One region of the Kitasatospora sp. NBC_01287 genome, then DNA from elsewhere that is predicted to be linked to it. Evidence: predicted binding sites of a transcription regulator. Region 1 holds the regulator's gene; each other region holds the start of a gene.
The links. The regulator HrcA, encoded in region 1, represses chaperone genes, less so after heat shock. The targets are predictions, from matches to a motif close to TTNGCACTCNGNNNNNCNGAGTGCNAA.
Positions count from the first base shown of each region.

Region 2: the regulator HrcA is predicted to act here: its motif matches at 3,117-3,143, upstream of groL (chaperonin GroEL).
Region 3: the regulator HrcA is predicted to act here: its motif matches at 3,777-3,803, upstream of OG455_RS16855 (FmdB family zinc ribbon protein).

Region 1 is NZ_JAPEPB010000001.1:6,167,054-6,174,229, forward strand. It holds gene htpX (zinc metalloprotease HtpX) at 1-608, opposite strand, end outside; gene hrcA (heat-inducible transcriptional repressor HrcA) at 1,124-2,146, shown strand; gene dnaJ (molecular chaperone DnaJ) at 2,221-3,360, shown strand; gene OG455_RS26690 (16S rRNA (uracil(1498)-N(3))-methyltransferase) at 3,515-4,264, shown strand; gene OG455_RS26695 (S41 family peptidase) at 4,370-7,176, shown strand, end outside.
Region 2 is NZ_JAPEPB010000001.1:4,204,312-4,211,487, forward strand. It holds gene OG455_RS17785 (PadR family transcriptional regulator) at 1-123, opposite strand, end outside; gene OG455_RS17790 (HD domain-containing protein) at 216-866, shown strand; gene OG455_RS17795 (hypothetical protein) at 861-1,208, opposite strand; gene groL (chaperonin GroEL) at 1,340-2,962, opposite strand; gene OG455_RS17805 (cold-shock protein) at 3,280-3,483, opposite strand; gene OG455_RS17810 (ubiquitin-like small modifier protein 1) at 4,029-4,307, opposite strand; gene thrC (threonine synthase) at 4,412-5,695, opposite strand; SAM riboswitch class I at 5,713-5,842, opposite strand; gene OG455_RS17820 (glucosyl-3-phosphoglycerate synthase) at 5,994-7,016, shown strand; gene OG455_RS17825 (trehalose-6-phosphate synthase) at 7,063-7,176, shown strand, end outside.
Region 3 is NZ_JAPEPB010000001.1:3,996,317-4,003,492, forward strand. It holds gene OG455_RS16840 (penicillin acylase family protein) at 1-159, opposite strand, end outside; gene OG455_RS16845 (potassium/proton antiporter) at 521-2,005, shown strand; gene OG455_RS16850 (MFS transporter) at 2,407-3,705, shown strand; gene OG455_RS16855 (FmdB family zinc ribbon protein) at 3,815-4,192, shown strand; gene OG455_RS16860 (hypothetical protein) at 4,428-4,802, shown strand; gene mscL (large conductance mechanosensitive channel protein MscL) at 4,863-5,330, shown strand; gene OG455_RS16870 (hypothetical protein) at 5,471-5,737, opposite strand; gene OG455_RS16875 (protease pro-enzyme activation domain-containing protein) at 5,855-7,176, opposite strand, start outside.

The sequences.
Region 1 (7,176 bases):
GTGACGGCGATCATCACGAACGCGGCGTTGTCATTGTTGTTGTTGTTCCGGTTGCCGCCGCCCATCATGCCGCTGTAGAGCGCGATCCGGGTGATCGCACCGGCCAGCACGCCGAGGAAGCCGGCGATGGTCATCACCGCGACGTCCCGGTGCGCGACGTGCGAGAGCTCGTGCGCCAGCACGCCTTCCAGCTCCTCCGGCTCCAGCCGGCGCAGCAGGCCGGTGGTCACGCAGACCACCGCGTTCTGCGGGTTGCGGCCGGTGGCGAAGGCGTTGGGCATGTCGTTGTCGGCGACCGCGACGCGCGGCTTGGGCATGTCGGCCAGCGCGCAGAGCCGGTCAATGGTGCCGTGCAGCTGCGGATACTGCTCCGGGGTGACCGCGTGGGCGCCCATCGCCCGCTCGGTGATCTTGTCGCTGAACCAGAACTGCGCGACGAAGAGCCCGCCCATCAGCAGCACGATCAGCGGCCAGGCGCCCTTCAGCAGGACGATCAGCACACCCGTGAAGCCGACGTACAGCAGCCCGATCAGGAACATCGTGGTGACCATCCGCGTGGACAGTCCACGGTCGGGCGCGAAGCGGGTGTGGGGGCCGGACGCCGACATGGCTGCTCCTTGTGTCCATCAGGTCTCCAGACCGGGGCGGTCGTACCGCCTCGGTCCCAGTTGCTATCGATGCTGCCACTTCGCCCGGCGGCGGGCACCACCCTGGTCCGGCGCGGTCGCGTGACGCGCGTCGCGGCCGGTCGGCCGGGGAGCCTCGCGGAGTGATCCGCGCGGCATCCACGGCCAGGGCGTTCCTGCCGTCGGACCCGGGCCCTACACTGGCAGGTACGGTTTTGGCACTCCACTGTGCAGAGTGCCAGGCCAATTCTGACCCAGTACCCGTAGTGCCCGACCCAGTACCTGGACAACGCGCGAAGAGGGAGGTGCGTGCCATGTTCGACGAACCCGATTCCGACCCGCGTCCCACCGGCCGCGACTCGGCCGGCGACGCGCCGGCCGGCAGGCCCGCGCCCGCCGCGCGTCCGGCCCGGTCGGCAGCCGCCAAGTCCGCGCCGGCCGGCAGGCCCGCGCCCGCCGCCCGCGCCGTCAAGAGTGCCGAGGTCAGCAGGCTGGAGATCCGCCAGCTCGACGAGCGCAAGCTCGCCGTACTGCGTGCCATCGTCCAGGACTACGTGGGCACCGAGGAGCCGGTGGGCTCCAAGGCCCTGGTCGAGCGGCACAACCTCGGCGTCTCCCCGGCCACCGTGCGCAACGACATGGCCACCCTGGAGGAGGACGGCTACATCCAGCAGCCGCACACCAGCGCCGGCCGGATCCCGACCGACAAGGGCTACCGGCTCTTCGTCGACCGGCTGGCCGAGGTCAAGCCGATGAGCGCCCCCGAGCGCCGGGCGATCCGGCACTTCCTGGACGGCGCCGTCGACCTGGACGACGTGGTGGCCCGCACCGTGCGGCTGCTCGCCCAGCTGACCCGCCAGGTCGCCGTGGTCCAGTACCCCTCGCTCTCCCGCTCGACCGTGCGCCACGTCGAGCTGGTCGCGCTCGCTCCGGCCAAGGTGATGCTGGTGCTGATCACCGACACCGGCCGGGTCGAGCAGCGGGTGTTCGACTGCCCGGCCCCGGTCCACGAGAGCACCCTGGCCGACCTGCGCGCCCGGCTGAACGCCAGAGCCGGCGGCCAGCGCTTCCCCGACGTCCCGGCCCTGGTCGACGACCTGCCGGCGGCCTTCGAGCCCGCCGAGCGGCCGATCGTCTCCACCGTCCTCTCCACCCTCTTCGAGTCGCTGGTCGAGCAGAACGAGGAGCGGATCATGCTGGCCGGCACGGCCAACCTGACCCGTTTCGGCCACGACTTCCCGCTCACCATCCAGCCGGTCCTGGAGGCCCTGGAGGAGCAGGTGGTGCTGCTGCGCCTGCTCGGCGAGACCGCGGACAGCGGCATGATGGTGCGGATCGGTCGGGAGAACGAGTACGAGGGCCTCAATTCCACCTCGGTCGTCTCGGTCGGTTACGGTTCGGGCGAGGAGAGTGTGGCCAAACTCGGAGTGATCGGTCCCACTCGGATGGACTACCCCGGCACGATGGGGGCGGTCCGGGCGGTTGCCCGGTACGTGGGGCAGATCCTGGCCGAGTCATAGAGCACCCCTACTACATGTAGTAGACAGACCAGTCGCAGCAGGACCTTCTACAGGCGGAACAAGCGGAGCATTTGGTGGCCACGGACTACTACGCGGTACTCGGCGTCCGACGGGACGCGGGGCAGGACGAGATCAAGAAGGCGTTCCGGCGCCTTGCCCGTGAACTGCACCCGGACGTCAACCCGGACCCCAAGACGCAGGAGCGGTTCAAGGAGATCAACGCCGCTTACGAGGTGCTCTCGGACCCGCAGAAGCGGCAGGTCTACGACCTCGGCGGCGATCCCTTGTCGCCCAACGGCGGTGGCGCGGGCGGATTCGGCGCGGGTGCGGCGGGCTTCGGCTTCTCCGACATCATGGACGCCTTCTTCGGCGCGGCCTCCGGGCAGCGCGGCCCGCGCTCGCGCACCCGGCGCGGCCAGGACGCGATGATCCGCCTGGAGATCACCCTGGAGGAGGCCACTTTCGGCACCACCAAGGAACTCCAGGTCGACACCGCCGTCACCTGTACCACCTGCAGCGGTGAGGGTGCGGCCCCGGGCACCTCGGCGCAGACCTGCGACATGTGTCGCGGCAAGGGCGAGGTCTCCCAGGTCACCCGGTCCTTCCTGGGCCAGGTCATGACCTCGCGCCCGTGCCCGCAGTGCCAGGGCTTCGGCACCGTGGTCCCGACCCCGTGCCCCGAGTGCGCGGGCGACGGCCGGGTTCGGGCCCGGCGCACCCTCACGGTCAAGATCCCCGCCGGTGTCGACAACGGCACCCGGATCCAGCTGGCCGGCGAGGGCGAGGTCGGCCCCGGCGGCGGCCCGGCCGGCGACCTCTACGTGGAGATCGCCGAGACCAGCCACCCGACCTTCCAGCGCCGCGGGGACGACCTGCACTGCACGGTCACCATCCCGATGACGGCCGCCTCGCTCGGCACCCAGGTGCCGCTGCAGACCCTGGACGGCCTGGAGGAGGTCGACATCCGGCCGGGCACCCAGTCCGGCCAGTCGATCCCGCTGCACGGACGGGGCGTCACCCACCTGCGCGGGGGCGGCCGGGGCGACCTGATAGTGCATGTCGAGGTGCAGACGCCCACCAAGCTCGACCCCGAGATGGAGGACCTGCTGCGCCGCCTGGCGGTGCTGCGCGGCGAGGAGCGGCCCTCGGGGCACTTCGCGCCGGGGCAGCAGGGGCTGTTCTCCCGCCTGAAGGACGCTTTCAACGGCCGCTGAGCGGTCACCAGCACCATCGCGATCGGGGTGGGCCGGGCTACCGGCCCACCCCGGCCCGTTCCCGGGCCGCCCCGTCCCGTTTTCGGGCCCACCCCGCCGCCCGCCCGCCGGCCAGCCCCGCCGCCCGCCTGACCCGTTGTGAGAAGAGCGCGCCATGACCGCACCCGTCTTCGTCGTCGAGACCGCCCGGCTGGCCGGCGCCGTGCCCGGCACCCCGGTCCGCCTGGACGGGCCCGAGGGCCGGCACGCCGCCGCCGTGAAGCGGCTGGAGGTCGGCGAGGCGGTCACCCTGACCGACGGGCTGGGCCTGGGCGGCCACGGCACCGTCACCGCCGTGCACGGCAAGGACGCGCTGGAGGTCACGCTCACCGGGCTCGCCGCCGTGGCCGAGCCGAGCCCGCGGATCGTCGTGGTCCAGGCGCTGCCCAAGGGCGACCGCGGCGAGCTGGCGGTCGAGACCATGACCGAGGTGGGCGTCGACGTGGTGGTCCCCTGGCCGGCCTCCCGCTGCGTCACCCAGTGGAAGGGCGAGCGCGGTGCCAAGGCGCTGGCCAAGTGGCGGGCCACCGCGCGCGAGGCGGGCAAGCAGTCGCGCCGCCTGCGCTTCCCCGAGGTGCGCGAGCCGATGACGACGCGTCAGCTCGCCCCGCTGCTGGCCGGCGCCGCCTTCGCCGCGGTGCTGCACGAGGAGGGCGCCGAGCCGCTGGCGACCGCCGAGCTGCCGGACAGCGGTGACCTGGTGCTGATCGTCGGCCCGGAGGGCGGGGTGAGCCCCGAGGAGCTCGCCGCCTTCGCCGAGGCCGGTGCCAAGCCCTACCGGCTCGGCTCCTCGGTGCTGCGCACCTCCACGGCGGGCGTGGCGGCGGGCGCGCTGCTGCTCGGCCGCACCGGCCGCTGGTCCTGACGCGCCGGGCTGCCTCCGCCGCTGCCTCCGCGGCCACCGCCGTCTCCGTCGTCTCCTCGGAACCGCTGGTCCCGGTCGCCCCGCCCTGCATAACCTGGCGCGGTGATGGAACCCGAGAGCACCTCAGCGAGCGCTTACCTGCGCCACCCGCACCTGCACGGCGACCTGGTCACCTTCGTCGCCGAGGACGACATCTGGCTCGGCCCGCTGGACGGCGGCCGGGCCTGGCGGCTGACCGCCGACCGCTCCCCGGTCTCCCATCCCCGCTTCTCCCCGGACGGCCGCCTGATCGCCTGGACCTCCACCCGGGACGGCTCGGCGGAGGTCTACGTCGCCCCGGTCGACGGCGGCGACGCCAGCCGGCTCACCCACTGGGGCCACACCGGCCGCAGTCGGCTGCGCGGCTGGACCCCGCGGGGCGAGCCGGTGGCGATCACCAGCGCGGGGCAGTCGACGTCCCGTCACACCTGGTCGTTCGCGGTCCCGTTGGACGGCGGGCAGCCGAGCCGGTTGCCGTACGGGCCGATCGGCGACCTGGCGTTCGAGCAGCCGGGCGGCGGCGACCGGGTGCTGCTGCTCTCCGTGGTCAGCATGGAGCCGGCCCGCTGGAAGCGGTACCGGGGCGGCACCGCCGGCCGGCTCTGGCTGGGCACCGAGGGCGGCGAGTTCGCCAGGGTGCACGAGGGGATGGACGGCAACGTCGAGTCGCCGCTCTGGGTGGGGGAGCGGATCGCGTTCCTGAGTGACCACGAGGGCAGCGGGCAGCTCTACTCCAGCCGCCCCGACGGTTCGGACCTGCGCCGCCACACCGACCTCGGCGCGCCGTTCTACGCCCGCAACGCGAGCACCGACGGCACCCGGGTGGTCTGGCACAGCGGCGGCGACCTGTGGCTGCTGGACCGGCTGGACGGCGAGGCCGAGCCCCGGCGGCTCGACGTGCGCCCGGCCGGCCCGCGCACCGGCCGCCGCGCCTACCCGCTGCCCGCCGCCGGGTGGATCAGCTCGGCCGCCCCGGACACCACCGCGCGCGCCGCCGCCGTGGTGGTGCGCGGCACCGTCCACTGGCTGACCCACCGCGGTGGCCCGGCCCGCGTGCTGGACGAGACCCCGGGAACGCGGGCCCGGCTGGCCCGGGTGGTGCCGGCCGCCGCCGAGGGCGGTCCGCAGGGCGCGCTCTGGGTGACCGACGCCGAGGGTGAGGACGCCCTGGAGTACGCCCCCGACGTGCTGGGCGCCGAGCGCCGCCGCCTCGCGGCCGGCGAGCTGGGCCGGGTGCTCGGCCTGCTGATCGCCCCCGACGGGCGGCAGGCCGCGGTGGCCGCGGCCGACGGCCGGGTGCTGCTGGTGGCGCTGGCCGACGGCGCGGTGCGGGAGCTGGCCCGCAGCATCGACGGCGAGGCCACCGGGCTGGCCTTCAGCCCCGACTCGGCCTGGCTGGCCTGGTCCCAGCCGGCCCTGGGGCCCTGGTCGCTGCGGCAGATCATGCTCGCCGAGCTCGCCTCGGGCACGGTCAGCGAGGCCACTCCGCAGCGATTTGTCGACACATCGCCCGCGTTCACCGCCGACGGCAAGCACCTCGCCTTCCTCTCGCTGCGCAACTTCGACCCGGTCTACGACGCGCACAGCTTCGACCTGGGCTTCCCCACCGGCGCCCGGCCGTTCCTGATCACGCTGGCCGCCGAGACGCCCTCACCGTTCGGCCCCCGGCGCGGCGGACGCCCCGCCGACGGGAGCGAGGAGGGCGACGAGGTGATGACCGAGGCGGTGGCGCAGGCGCCCGAGGAGGCCGAGGAGGCCGAGGCACCGCCCGCCGAGAAGCCCGACGAGAGCGTCGAGCCCACCGGCGCGGAGTCCGCCGACGGCACCGACGGCACCGACGGCACCGACGGCACCGACGCCGACACCAACGCCGACACCAACGCCGACGCCGCCGACGGCACCGGCGCCGCCGAGCGGTCGGACGTGCCCGCCACCACCGTCGAGCTGACCGGGCTGGCCGACCGGATCGTCCCGTTCCCGGTCGAGGGCGGCCGGTTCGGCAGCCTGCGCACGACCAAGGACGGCGTGCTGTGGACCCGGTTCCCGGTGGTCGGCGAACTCGGCGACGACGCCGCCACCCCCGAGGACGAGCGGCCCGGCCCGGTGCTGGAGCGCTTCGACCTGGCCAAGCAGCGCGCCGAGCAGCTGGTGGAGAGTCTGGAGGCCTTCGCGGTCAGCGGCGACGGCAGCCGGCTGGCCGTGCTGGACGGCGGCGAGCTGCGGATCGTCCCCGCCGACCGCAAGGCCGGCGAGGACGACGAGGTGCGGGTGGACCTCGGACGGCTGCGGGTCACCGTCGACCCGGCGGCCGAGTGGCGGCAGATGTTCGAGGAGAACGGCCGCCTGATGCGCGACAACTACTGGCGGGCCGACCTGGGCGGCGTCGACTGGCCCGGCGTGCTGGACCGCTACCGCCCGCTGGTCGCGCGGCTCGGCTCGCACGACGAGCTGGTCGACCTGCTCTGGGAGGTGGTCGGCGAACTGGGCACCTCGCACGCCTACGTCACCCCGCACGCCCGCGGCGCCGCCGCCTCCCGCCCGCAGGGCCTGCTCGGTGCCGACCTGGCGCGCGACGGCGAGGTCTGGCGGATCGCCCGGATCCTGCCCGGCGAGTCCTCCGACCCCAGGGCCCGGTCGCCGTTGCTGGCCCCCGGGGTGGCGGTGCGGGCGGGCGACGCGCTGCTCGCGGTGGACGGCCGCCCGGTCGACCCGGTCACCGGCCCGGCCCCGCTGCTGGCCGGCACCGCCGGGCAGCCGGTCGAGCTGACCGTCCGTCACGCCGACGGGACCGTGCGGTACCCGGTGGCCGTGCCGATCGCCGACGACGAGGCGCTGCGCTACCACGACTGGGTGGCCGGCCGCCGGGCCGAGGT
Region 2 (7,176 bases), 2.0 Mb from region 1:
GAGGGTGCCGGTGCGCATCGCGACCCGGCCGCCGGAGATCGTGGCGATCTCCTGGATGAGCGCGTAGCCGTGCCGTGGGGCATCGGCCAGCGCGGTGAGCAGGAGCAGCGTCGGCTCCTGCATAGCCCGTCCTGTCATGTGTCTACATATATCGATCATCGGCATATCTGTCCATACCTCGACCCCTGACAGGGCTCGGGAGCAGAATGACCGTCATGCCGACCGAACCGCACCCCGCCACCGACGTCCTGCTGGAGCGCTGGAGCGCCCTGCTGGAGCGCTGCGGGGCCACCACCGACCCGGCGCCGTACGGGCGCGCCCTGCTCGCGCGCTGGGCCGAGCCGCAGCGCCGCTACCACACCACAGACCACCTGCTGGCGGTGCTGGACGAGGTGGACGCCCTCGCCGAGTACGCCGAGGACCCGGACGCCGTGCGGCTGGCGGCCTGGTTCCATGACGCCGTGTACCAGCCGGACCGCTCCGAGAACGAGGAGCGCAGCGCCCAGCTGGCGATCCGCGCGCTGGGCGAGGCGGGGCTGGCGGCCGCGCTCATCGAGCGGGTGGTGCGGCTGGTCCGGCTGACCGCCGACCACCACCCGCGGCCCGGCGACCGGGACGGCGAGGTGCTCTGCGACGCCGACCTCGCGGTGCTGGGCCGCCCCGCCGAGGCCTACGCGGCGTACACCGCGGCGGTGCGCGAGGAGTACGCCTTCGTCCCCGAGGAGGCCTTCCGCGACGGACGCGCGGCCATCCTGCGGCAGTTGCTCGAACTGCCCGCGCTCTACCGCACCCCCGAGGGGCACACCCGCTACGACGGGCAGGCCCGCGCCAACCTGGCGGCGGAGCTCAGCACACTGACCTCATAGCGAACCGACGGGCGCCACCGCGACGCCCTCCTTGCCGCACACCCAGTGCGGATCGGGCCCCAACTCGGGTTCCACGCTGAGCGCGTGCGGGTCCCCGTCCTGCGCGCAGGCCTGGCAGAGCGGCCACCGGCCCCAGCCCTCCAGCAGCGCGTCCTGGACGTCCTGGGCGACCAGCCCGAGCACGAACCCGGTCCCGTCCGGCCACTGCTCCAGCCACCACCGCCGGTGCGTCACGGCGTCCTCCACCAGGGAGACCACCGCGGCGTCGGCCACGTCCCGGGCGGAGAGGTCGGCAAGGATCAGCGCCCTGGCACGGTGCAGGGCGGCCTCGATATCGGCCACGCGTTCGATCTCCTTCACCACTCACGACACACAGCAGGTCGCACGACGGGTCGCACGACAGGCCACAACGGACAGGGGCGGCCCCCGAAGGAGCCGCCCCTGTCACAGGTCAACCGATCCTGAAGTCAGGATCAGAAGTCCATGTCACCGCCCGGCATGCCGCCACCGGCCGGGGCGCCGGCCTTCTCGGGCTTGTCGGCGATGACGGCCTCGGTGGTGAGGAAGAGCGCCGCGATGGAGGCGGCGTTCTGCAGCGCGGAGCGGGTGACCTTCGCCGGGTCGATGATGCCCGCGGCGATCAGGTCGACGTACTCGTTGGTCGCGGCGTTCAGGCCGTGGCCGTAGGGAAGGTTGCGCACCTTCTCCACCACGACGCCACCCTCAAGGCCGGCGTTGACCGCGATCTGCTTGATCGGGGCCTCCAGCGCGACCTTGACGATGTTGGCGCCAGTGGCCTCGTCGCCCTCGAGCTCCAGCTTGTCGAACGCGACACCGGCCTGCAGCAGCGCAACGCCACCACCGGCGACGATGCCCTCCTCGACGGCCGCCTTCGCGTTGCGAACGGCGTCCTCGATGCGGTGCTTGCGCTCCTTGAGCTCGACCTCGGTCGCCGCGCCGGCCTTGATGACGGCCACGCCGCCGGCCAGCTTCGCGAGGCGCTCCTGGAGCTTCTCGCGGTCGTAGTCCGAGTCGCTGTTCTCGATCTCGGCGCGGATCTGGTTGACCCGGCCCGCGACCTGCTCGCTGTCGCCGCCACCGTCGACGATGGTGGTCTCGTCCTTGGTGATGACCACCTTGCGGGCGGTGCCCAGCAGCTCGAGACCGGCGTTCTCCAGCTTGAGGCCGACCTCCTCGGAGATCACGGTGCCACCGGTGAGGATGGCGATGTCGCCGAGCATGGCCTTGCGGCGGTCACCGAAGCCCGGGGCCTTGACGGCGACGGACTTGAAGGTGCCGCGGATCTTGTTCACGACCAGGGTCGACAGGGCCTCGCCCTCGACGTCCTCGGCGATGATGACGAGCGGCTTGCCGCCCTGCATGACCTTCTCCAGCAGCGGGAGCAGGTCCTTGACCGAGCCGATCTTGGAGTTGGCGATCAGGATGTAGGGGTCCTCGAAGGAGGCCTCCATCCGCTCCAGGTCGGTGGCGAAGTAGGCGGAGATGTAGCCCTTGTCGAAGCGCATGCCCTCGGTGAGCTCGAGCTCGAGGCCGAAGGTGTTGCTCTCCTCGACGGTGATGACGCCTTCCTTGCCGACCTTGTCCATGGCCTCGGCGATGAGCTCGCCGATCTGGGTGTCGGCGGCCGAGATGGAGGCGGTGGAGGCGATCTGCTCCTTGGTCTCCACGTCCTTGGCCTGGGCCAGCAGCTGGTCCGAGACGGCCGCGACGGCCTTCTCGATGCCGCGCTTCAGGGCCATCGGGTTGGCGCCGGCGGCCACGTTGCGCAGACCCTCGCGCACCAGGGCCTGGGCCAGCACGGTCGCGGTGGTGGTGCCGTCGCCAGCGACGTCGTCCGTCTTCTTGGCGACCTCCTTGACGAGCTCCGCGCCGATCTTCTCGTAGGGGTCCTCGAGCTCGATCTCCTTGGCGATGGAGACACCGTCGTTGGTGATCGTGGGGGCGCCCCACTTCTTCTCAAGGACGACGTTGCGGCCCTTGGGGCCCAGCGTCACCTTGACGGCGTCGGCAAGCTGGTTCATGCCGCGCTCAAGGCCGCGGCGAGCTTCCTCGTCAAACGCGATGATCTTGGCCATCGGAAGTGGTCCTCCAGGACACGTCGACTGCTCGGACCGGTGGCGCCCGCGACGGACGGCCCTGGTGTGCGGGGGGCCTGTCCCCTACCGCTCCCGGGGGCCTCACCGACCCGGTCCGTTGTCACTCTCAAGCTGTGAGTGCTAACGCCAATGATTAGCACTCCGGCATGGCGAGTGCAAGCTCCTTCGACGAGCCGACCGCAACCGGGCTCGAACGAACGGCAGGCCCGCAGCCCGCCCCGAGGTCGGGGACGGGATACGGGCCTGCCGCTGAACCACCAGCTCGGTGAGAGCCGAGGCTCCGAGGTTCGGAAAGGTCAGACCGCCGCGCGGACCATGTCCGCCTGCGGGCCCTTCTGCCCCTGGGAGATCTCGAACTCGACCCGCTGGCCCTCTTCAAGGGTGCGGTAGCCGTCCATCTGGATCGCGCTGTAGTGGACGAACACGTCCGCACCACCGTCGACCGCGATGAAGCCGTAGCCCTTCTCCGCGTTGAACCACTTGACGGTGCCCTGAGCCATTCCGAACTCCCCTAGTGCTGTGCTGGCCCTTCACGCACCCGCAGGTCACGGGCACGGGTCTGGCAGAGATGCCCGAGGAAACCCCCCTGGGCGCGCCCCTGCGTGCCGCACCGCCCCACCCCCGGAAGCCAGTTGGCGCCGACGGAGCAGGTGAATGCATCGACCGCGGCTGAATGTATCCGCATCGGCGCCCTGTGCAACAGGCCCACTGGACGCCAATTCGACCGGGGCGCCAAGGGATAGCAAGGGAGGAATGCGACAGAGCTCGCCATTTCGGTCCGGACATAGCGGACGAAACTCACGAATAGTCCAAAGAATTCTGACGAGTCGCCGACATGATTCAGGCGATACCTCGGCAGATGGCGTCTCAGGAGCCGGACAGCGCGAGCGGTACTCCAGCGCCGGGGCCGTCCCCGGGAGCCGGGAACAGCCTATGCCCTGCGGATGGCCGCCACGGACACGGCGCGGGGCGCCACGCCGAGCGCCGGATGTCCGGCACCGGGCACGACGCCCCGCTGACCCGCGCGACGGGCGCTGACCGGTCGTCAGCAGCCGCCCGCCACCGCCGGGATGATCGAGACCCCGGCGCCGTCCTCGACCCCGGTGGCCAGGCCCTCGGCGAACCGCACGTCGTCGTCGTTCACGTAGACGTTGACGAAACGGCGCAGCTTGCCGCTCTCGTCCAGGATCCGCTGGCCGATGCCGGGGTGGTTCTTCTCCAGGTCGGCGATGACCTCCTGCAGGGTGGCGCCCTCGGCGCTCACCTCGGCCCGGCCGTCGGTGTAGGTGCGCAGGATGGTCGGGATGCGGACGTTGGCGCTCATGGGGGTTGCTCCTCGCGGTGACGGAAGGCCGGGCGGCCGGGCAGGCCGGCGTGCTGGCGTGCTGGCGTGCTGACTGGCTGACTGGCTGGCGGGCTGACTGGTGGTCAGGAGGCCAGGCCGGCGGCCCGGAAGGACTCCAGGGTCGGCCGGATGGTGGCGGTCAGGCCGGCGTCGGCCACCGCGTCCAGCGTCTTCAGGCCGTCCCCGGTGTTGATCGCGACGGTCTCCTTGGCCGGGTCCAGCAGGCCGTTCTCGACCAGCTTCCTGAGCACGCCGATGGTCACCCCGCCCGCCGTCTCGGCGAAGATCCCCTCGGTCCTGGCCAGCAGCCTGATCGCGTCCACCACCTCGGCGTCGGTGACGTCCTCGACCGCGCCGCCGGTACGCCGGGCGATGTCCAGCACGTACGGGCCGTCGGCCGGGTTGCCGATCGCCAGCGACTTGGCGATGGTGTCCGGCTTGACCGGGCGGATCACGTCACGGCCGGCCTTGAAGGCCGCCGAGACCGGCGAGCAGCCGGCCGCCTGGGCCCCGAAGATCTTGTAGGGCCGGTCCTCGACCAGGCCCAGCTTGATCAGCTCCTGCAGCCCCTTGTCGATCTTGGTGAGCTGGGAGCCCGAGGCGATCGGGATCACCAGCTGCTCCGGCAGCCGCCAGCCGAGCTGCTCGCAGATCTCGTAGGCCAGGGTCTTGGAGCCCTCGCCGTAGTACGGGCGCAGGTTGACGTTGACGAAGCCCCAGCCCTCACCGGCCGGGTCGCCGATCAGCTCGGAGCAGAAGCGGTTCACATCGTCGTAGTTGCCCTCGATGCCGACCAGTTCGCCGCCGTAGACACCGGCCATCACGACCTTGCCCCGCTCCAGGTCGTGCGGGATGAAGACGCAGGACTTGAACCCGGCGCGGGCCGCGGCCGCGCCCACCGCGCCGGCCAGGTTGCCGGTGGATGAGCAGGAGAGGGTGGTGAAGTCGAAGGCGCGGGCGGCCTCGATGGCGCAGGCCACCACCCGGTCCTTGAAGGAGTGGGTGGGGTTGCCGGAGTCGTCCTTGACGTGCAGCTGAGCGGTGAAGCCGAGCTCGCGGCCCAGGTTGTCGGCCTTCACCAGCGGGGTCCAGCCCGGGTTGAGGTTGGGCTTGGCGGCGACGTCGGCGGGCACCGGCAGCAGCGGGGCGTAGCGCCAGATCGATGCCGGGCCGGCCTCGATCTGCTTGCGCAGCTGCTCGGCCTCGTAGCCGCCGAAGTCGTAGGCGATCTCCAGCGGGCCGAAGCACTCCAGGCAGGCGAAGCTGGGGCCGAGCGGGAACCGGGTGCCGCACTCGCGACAGGACAGCGCGGCGGCGGGGCCGAGGTCGACCGAAGGGACGGCGGGTGCGGGGGTAGCGGTAGCCATGGTGGCGGAGGCCTCTCTCCTCATCTTCCCCGTGACGCGGGCGCGCCACAGGACGGAATTGGCACCTGTCCCGCCGGGCCCCACGGGCCGGACGAGAAGGTTGCCGGGACGTCGACGGGCCGTTCCCTCAGTCCCTCTGGATGAGCTCTGTGAAGTTGTGGTCCTGCGCTGTGCTGGTCTTCCCTGGGGCCAACCCCGGCGTGCGAAGGTCTGACCGCAGTACGAAGACTGTATCCGAAGGCCGGGCACCTGGTCCCGACCGTCCGCAACGCGAGACGCGATGTACGAGGAGCGAGATTTGCCTGCCGAGCAGAACCCCGCGCCCCTTCCGGAGGTCGCCGACTGGCTACGCCGCCGGTCCTGGCGGGCGAGCGAGTGGTCGCCCGACCGACTGCTCGCCGCCAAGCGGGCCGCCGGGCCGGCCGGCACGGTGAGCGTGGTCCTGCCCGCGCTGGACGAGGAGTCCACGGTGGGCGACATCGTCGAGGTGATCCGGCGGGAGCTGATCGAGCGGCTGCCGCTGGTGGACGAGCTGGTGGTGGTCGACTCCGGGTCGGTGGACCGCACCGCCGAGGTGGCCGCGCGGGCCGGGGCCGCGGTGGTGCACCGGGACGAGGTCCTGCCCGACCTGCCGGCGGTGCCGGGCAAGGGCGAGGTGCTCTGGCGCTCGCTGCTGGTGACCAGCGGCTCGATCGTCTGCTTCATCGACGCCGACCTGCGCGAGTTCGACCCGGCCTTCGTCTGCGGCATCGTCGGACCGCTGCTCACCGAGCCCGACCTGCAACTGGTCAAGGCGATGTACGACCGGCCGCTGGAGACCGAGGGCGCGGTGGTGCCGGCCGGTGGCGGGCGGGTCACCGAGCTGGTCGCCCGCCCGCTGCTCAACCTGCACTGGCCCGAGCTGGCCGGCTTCGTGCAGCCGCTCGGCGGCGAGTACGCGGCCCGCCGCTCGCTGCTGGAGCGGCTGCACTTCCCGACCGGCTACGGGGTCGAACTCGGCCTGCTGGTGGACGCCCTGGAGCTGGTCGGACTGGACGCGCTGGCCCAGGTCGACGTCGGGGTGCGCCACCACCGCCACCAGGACAGCCAGGCGCTGGGCCGGATGGCCGCCACCATCTACCGCACCGCGCTGGAGCGGCTGGACCGCACCCACCGGCTGAAGGCCGCCGAGGACCTGGCCCGCCCGGTGCTCACCCAGTTCGACCGGGACGCGGACAGCCGGGAGTTCACCGCCCGCAGCCACCCGGTCACCGCGCTGGAGCGGCCCCCGATGATCGGGCTGGCGCAGTACCGGTCCCACCGCGAGCGCGGCCGGATGTGACCTAAGCCCTGGTTTGCGGCTCGCCCACCCCGGCAAGGTTGAACGTATGGCCGATCACACGACCACAGCGCGCGTCCTGGTGGCTTCCAATCGCGGCCCGGTCTCGTTCAGCAGTGCCCCGGACGGAACGCTGACCCTCAAGCGCGGCGGCGGCGGGCTG
Region 3 (7,176 bases), 2.2 Mb from region 1:
CGGGACCTTGATGGTGCCGCTCACCTGCGGGAAGGACGCCTGCACGGTGTGCACCGCGTACCACCCGCCGGCGCCGGTGCCGGCCACCAGGAGCATGACGAGCACGAGCACGATCAGACGGGCGCGCCGGAACTTCTTCGAGCGGGGCGAGCGGGGCATCTCGGTCCTAGCGGCAGGGAGCGGGGCAACGTCACAAGAGCTGGGCGGCCGTGACCGCTCACCACATTAGGACGACTCAGGTGGCACGAACGCACGGGGGACACCCACGGGGAACCACAGGGACCCTACCGGGCCCCGGTTAAGGGGTCGGCGCGCCCTCCGAGGCACCCCGACGTCAAAGATCAGGCAAAATGTTAGACTGGTTAACGATCCATCCGGTGATCACACTCCGGCGATCGTCCGACCCCGCCGTCTCGGCGCGCCCACCAGGCAGTTCGAGGCCATTCGTGCCACCACAGTGACCCCTCCCGTGCCGCCGGCCGACCTCTGAAGGCCGCCCCCGACCCCGAGGTGCCCCTGCGTGACCGTTGACCACCTGAACAGACTCCTGCTCGAATCCTCCGTCGTCCTGCTCGTCGCGGTGGTCGCGGTGCGGCTCTCGACCCGCTCAGGCCTGCCCAGCCTGCTGCTCTACCTCGGGATCGGGGTGGTGATCGGCCAGAACGGACTGGGCGTCACCTTCAACAACGCCGAGCTGACCCAGGTGCTCGGCTACGCGGCCCTGGTGGTGATCCTGGCCGAGGGCGGGCTCAAGACCAGCTGGCGCGAGATCAGACCCGTGATGCCGGCCGCCACCGTGCTGGCCACCGTCGGTGTGGGGGTCAGCGTCTTCGCGACCGCCGCCGGGGCGCACTGGCTGGTCGGCCTGGACTGGCGGATGTCGCTGCTGCTCGGCGCGATCGTCTCCTCCACCGACGCGGCCGCGGTCTTCTCGGTGCTGCGCACGGTGCCGCTGCCGGCCCGGCTGAGCGGCCTGCTGGAGGCGGAGTCCGGGTTCAACGACGCGCCGGTGGTCATCCTGGTGGTCGCCTTCGCCACCACCGGGCCGTTCGACTCCTGGTACCTGCTGGTCGGCACGATCCTCGCCGAGCTGGCGATCGGCACGGCGGTGGGCCTGGCGGTCGGCAAGCTCGGCGCCTACGCCCTGCGGCAGGTGGCGCTGCCCTCCAGCGGCCTGTACCCGATCGCCGTCCTCGCGCTGACCTCGCTCGCCTACGCCGCGGGCGCGCTGCTGCACGGCTCCGGGTTCCTGGCGGTCTACGTCTGCGCGGTGCTGCTCGGCAACGCCAAGCTGCCGCACGGGCCGGCGGTGCGCGGCTTCGCGGACGGACTGGCCTGGATCGGCCAGATCGGCATGTTCGTGCTGCTCGGGCTGCTCTGCACGCCCGCCACGATGGGCTCGGCGGTGCTCCCGGCGCTGGTGATCGGCCTGGTGCTGGTGCTGGTCGCCCGGCCGCTCTCGGTGGTGCTGACCCTCACCCCGTTCAGGCTGCCCTGGCGGGAGCAGGCGCTGCTCAGCTGGGCCGGGCTGCGCGGCGCGGTGCCCATCGTGCTGGCCACCATCCCGCTGGTGGCCCGGGTGCCGCACGCCCAGGACGTCTTCAACATCGTCTTCGTCCTGGTGGTCGTCTTCACCCTGCTGCAGGGCCCCACGCTGCCCTGGCTGGCCAAGCGGCTGCGGATATCCGAGGGCGCGATCGGCCAGGACCTGGGGATCGAGTCGGCGCCGCTGGAGCGCCTGCACGGCCACCTGCTGTCGGTCTCGCTGGCGCGCGGCTCGCGGATGTCTGGCGTCGAGGTGAGCGAGCTGCGGCTGCCGCGGGGTGCCGCGGTGACCCTGGTGGTGCGTGAGGGCAGCAGCTTCGTGCCGGACCGGGCCACGGTGCTGCGGGAGCTGGACGAGCTGCTGGTGGTGACCACCGAGGCGGCCGAGGAGGCGACCGAGCGGCGGCTGCGCGCGGTGGACCGGGGCGGCAAGCTCGCGGGGTGGCTGGCGGGGAGCTGACCGGGGCGAGGTGGACCGGGGCGAGGTGGGCCGGGTCGGGCTCCCGGGGGAGTTTCTATGCGCGTAGACAATGAAGTGACCGGACCCGTAGGATGGTGCGGGGAGCGCATCACCCTGCGCACCCGACACAGAGGTATCCAACAGACACCCGCAACATCTGCCTGAAGCAGAGTTGGCGCGACCGCTCGGCGGCCGCGGTCCGCGAGCAGTTCCTGGCCCCCGCTTCCACGACCGGCCAGCCGGACCCGGTATCAACCCCGGTCGACGCGCGAGAGGACGACTCTCGGCGCCGTCGGGGCTTTCCCGTCCCCGGCCGCGCTACCAGGCAGCAGGAAGGACCGACCGTGACGGCCCGCCGAACGGTCGACAACCCCGGAGCAGTACGGACCGAGCAGCTCGACGTGCGAGCGGAGGACCGCGTCGCGGAGCCGGCCGCGGCACCCGCCCGGGTCGGGTACGGCGCCCTGCTGCGCACCCCCGGCGCGTGGACCTTCCTGGCCCCCGCCCTCGCCGCCCGCCTGCCCTACGCCATGCTCAGCCTGGGCATCGTGCTGCTGATCCGCGACACCAACGGCTCCTACGGCATCGCCGGCACCGTCGCCGCGGTGGCCGCGGTGGCCCAGGCCCTGGTCGGGCCGCAGACCGGCCGGCTGGCCGACCGCTTCGGCCAGGCCGCCGTGCTGGTCCCCAGCGTCCTGGTGCACGCCGTCTCGGTGGGCGCGCTGATCGCGCTGGCACTGGGGCACGCGCCGGTCTGGACGCTCTTCCTCGCCGCCACGCCGGCCGGCGCCACCGTGCCGCAGATCGGCGCGATGGTCCGGGCCCGCTGGGTGGCCAAGGTCGCCGACCGGCCGGCCCACCTCAACACCGCCTTCGCCTTCGAATCGGTCACCGACGAGTTCACCTTCGTCATCGGCCCGGTGCTGGCCGGCACGATCGCCACCACCGTCGCCCCGGCGGCGGCGCTGGTCGTCGAGGCCGCGCTGACCCTCTTCGGCGGGCTGGCCTTCGCCGCCCAGCGGCGCACCGCGCCGGCCCGTCACCTGCCCGAGCCCGGCGCCCGACGGGCCTCGGCGCTCGCCTCGCCGGGCGTCCGCCTGCTGGCCGGCGCCTTCCTCGGCGTCGGGAGCGTCTTCGGCGGCATGCAGATCTCGGTCACCGCCACCGCCGAGGCCGCCGGGCAGGGCGAGCTGAGCGGCATCGTCTACGGGATCTTCGCCGGCGGCTCGATGCTGGCGGGCGTGCTGTACGGGCTCGTCGCCTGGCGGCGCTCGGCCCAGCAGCGGATGCTCGGCAGCTACGCCCTGCTGGTGCTCGGCTGCTCGACGCTCTGGGCGATGCCGAACCTGACCACGCTGGCGGTGGCCGGCCTGGTCTGCGGCCTGGCCATCGCACCGACCCTGATCACCGGCTACACGCTGGTCGAGACGCTGGTCGCGGACGGCGCCAAGACCGAGGCGTTCACCTGGCTGACCGGCGCGATCGGCCTCGGGCTGGCGGTCGGCTCGACCGTCGCCGGGCAGCTGATCGACGCCGACGGGCCGTGGACCGGGTTCCTGGTGCCGCTGGTCGGGGCGGGGCTCGGCCTGGTGGCGCTGGTCACGTTGCGGCGGCTTCTGCTGGCCCCCGGCACCCGGGGCCGTACCGTTGCCAGGAGTGGCGGCGCGGTGGCCTCGCTCGTCGGGGTGTCCGAGCGCTGAGGCGACGCGGTACCCGCCGTCCCGGGTCGGCGCTGGACTGATCAAGCGGAATGCCGCATCATTGACCGTCGTTAGCACTCATCAGGCGAGAGTGCCAGGAGGAAGACAAGTGCCCACGTACCAGTACCAGTGCACCGAGTGCGGCAACGGCCTTGAGGCGGTGCAGAAGTTCACCGACGAGGCACTGACCGTGTGCCCGAACTGCCAGGGGCGCCTGCGCAAGGTCTTCTCGGCGGTGGGCGTGGTGTTCAAGGGCTCCGGTTTCTACCGGACGGACAGCCGCACCTCCTCCAGCAGCTCCGTGGGCGCCGGTTCCGGCTCGTCCACCTCGGGTGCCGCGGGCTCGGGCGCTTCGGCCGGCGCGTCGTCCGCCTCGTCCTCGTCCTCCGGGGCGTCGGGCGGCTCGTCGGGCGGCTCCTCCTCGGCGTCGAGCTCCACCTCGGGTTCGAGCGGCTCCTCCTCGTCCTCCTCGACGTCGGCGAGCTGACCCGGGCGCCGGCTCGACCGGCGCACTGACTTTCGACCACTGCCCCCTGGCGGCGCCCGATCGGCGCCGGCAGGGGGCAGTGGCGTGCGTGGAGCCGCTGAGTGGGCGGTGGGCGGTGGGTGCGGGCGCTCCGGGCGGTCGGGACGCTCGGGACGGGCAAAAGTTATCCACATTTGCGCTCTTCTCGGATGCTGGTCCGGCCAGCCCGTCGGCCCACGAACCAGAGGTGGATCCCATGACCACGCCCGCGCCCGCGCCTGCTCCCGCCCCTACGACCACACCCGCGCCCGACGCCCCCGGACCGCTCATCGGCGGCGCCCGCCACCGTGGCCGCCACCGCGCCCAGCATCCGCCGCCGCGCCGCGCGGCGCCGCTGCCGCCCCGGCGGGCGGTCCCGGAGTTCCGTCCGATCCGGCGGGGCGGCAGCGGGCGGCACCGGCTCCAGCAGGCTGTGCGGCATCGACCGGGCGTGCTGGCCACCGGCCTGCTGGCAGCCGCCGCGGCGATCACCGCCTGCCCCCTGCGCCCCGGCCCGCCCGCACCGGTCGTGCCGGCCACCCCGCAGTCACCGCCCACCCCGGCCGTGGCGCGCTGCCCGTCGGGGCGCTGAGGGCGGCCTCGGCGGCGGCGCCGACGGAGCGGCGAGCAGCGCCCTGCCGATATCACCCGAATGCCGGACAATTCACCCGTTACCGATCAAGGTCCCTGTCGTTCACGGGACGTGAAAGGCTTCAAGGAATTCCTGCTACGTGGCAATGTCATCGATCTCGCGATCGCCGTCGTCATCGGCGCGGCGTTCACGAACATCATCAACGCATTCGTCAAGGGCATCATCAACCCGCTGGTCGGTGCCTTCGGCGCCAAGGACCTCGACTCCTACAGCTCCTGCATCAAGGGCCCGTGCGTGGTCAACGCCAGCGGCGAGGTGACCTCCGGCATCCAGCTGCTCTGGGGATCCGTGCTCAGCGCGGCCCTGCAGTTCCTGATCACGGCCGCGGTGGTCTACTTCTTCATCGTGCTGCCGGCCGCACGGTACATGGCCCACCGCAAGACCGTCGCCGAGCTGGCCGCCGAGGCCGAGGCCCAGGAGGTCGCTCTGCTGACCGAGATCCGGGACGCGCTCGTCCGCCAGCGCTGATCCCCGTCCCCCGCTCTCTGTCCCGCCCCTACGTTCACTGTCCCCGTCCCCGTCCCCGTCTCTGCGTTTGCCGTCCCCGTTCCCGTCCCCCGGATAGTCCGATCCAGTGATCCGTTCGGGCCGACGGTCCCCGCCCGCCGCTAGCCGTGGTGCGGGGGCCGCTGGCTCAGGTACCAGTCCAGGCCGCGCGAGGCCTGGGACTCGCCCCAGCCGGCGTCGGTGTCGTCCGCGGTCTGCCGGCTCAGCGGGTCGGTGAAGACGAGCTTGGCGGCCTGCGCCGGGGCCGTCCGGCCCGGCTCCTGCCCGACCGCCGCCGACTCGGGCTGCCGGCCTTCCTGGCCCGGCTCGCTCCGGCCGTCCTGCTCGCCCTGCTCGTCGCGCTCGTCGCGCTCGTCCTGTGCTGCCATCGTGCTGCCTCCGCTGTGGTCCGTTCCCGTCCAGCGTAGAACGGCGCCAGGGGCCGGGCGTCGGCCCGGCCCCTGGCGCCCACCCGGCAGCTGCGGGTGTGCGTGCTCGGTTCACTCTCAGCCGAGCTCGGCCTTCAGGAAGTTGGCGCCGTTGTAGGAGCCCCAGCCCGTCACCTTGTCGTAGCCGGTGCCGGCCTTGTAGGCCCCGTTGCTGCCGGTCTTCGCGTCGTGGAAGGCCGAGGAGTAGGAGCTGGAGGTCGCCAGGGTGTAGATCCGGCTGTTCGCGAAGCCGAAGGAGGCCGCGCCCTTGGCCTTGGCCTCGCTGTTGTAGACCGCGGTGAAGGCCGCCCAGTTCGGCGCCGCCGCGCTGGTGCCGCCGTACTCGTTCCAGGAGCCGCCGGTGTAGATCGCCCAGCCGGTGGAGGGGTCGGCGACCGCCGCGACGTCCGGGACGGTGCGGAAGGTGCCGGTGTTGACCGGCGTCTGGTAGCTCGGGGTGTTGAAGTACGAGGAGACGCCGCCGCCGCTGCCGGACCAGGCGGTCTCCTTGCTCCAGGCACCGCCCGAGCCGGTGGTCAGCGTGGTGCCGCCGGCGCCGGTGACGTACGGGTCGGCCGCCGGGAAGTCGACCGAGGTGCCGCCGTTGCCGGCGTCGTCCGAGCCGCTGTCACCGGAGGCGGCGTACACCGACTGGCCCTGCGCGGCGGCCTCCTGGAGGTCGGCGTCGACGGCCACCCGGTTGCTCGCGGTCTCGTCGGCCTCGTCGGTGCCCCAGCTGATCGAGATCACCGGGACGTTGTCGCTGACGAGCTTGGCGTAGATCGCGGTCTCGCCCGCGTCGCTGTTCGGCGCCTCGTAGACCTTGACCGTCGCGCCGGGAGCCAGGGCCTGGACGACCTCGATGTCCAGGTCGACCTCGTCCTGGCCGGACAGGTCGGTGGTGCCGCCGCCGGCGGCGACCACGGTCGGGGTGCTGGGCTTGAGGCTGAACTGCTTGTCGTAGGCGGTGATGTCGCTCTGCTTGAAGCCCGAGAACTCCAGCAGGCCGACCGTCGCACCGCTACCGGTGTAACCGGCGCTGATCGCGGAGGTGAGGTTGTAGGCGGACCGCGCGGTGGTCGGGGACAGGCCCGTCGGCGCCTTGGAGGAGGCGGCCGGGGAGGTGTTCTTGACGCTGTCGTGGGTGAACTTCGCGTAGCTGTTCAGGCCGGAGACATCGGTCACCACGGAGGCGATGTCGGCGGGCAGCTGCGGGGCGCCGGTGTTGGCGAAGTAGGTCCGCCCGTCCTGGTTGTCCCGGTAGTTGGCCAGGCTGGTCCCGAAGGCCTTCTGCACCTGGGCGGCCGTGCCGCTGGCCTCGATGGTGAGCCGGTTGGCGGTCACCTGGCCGACCTGCAGCCCCTGGCCCGCCAGGTAGGCGGAGACCTTGGCGACGGTGT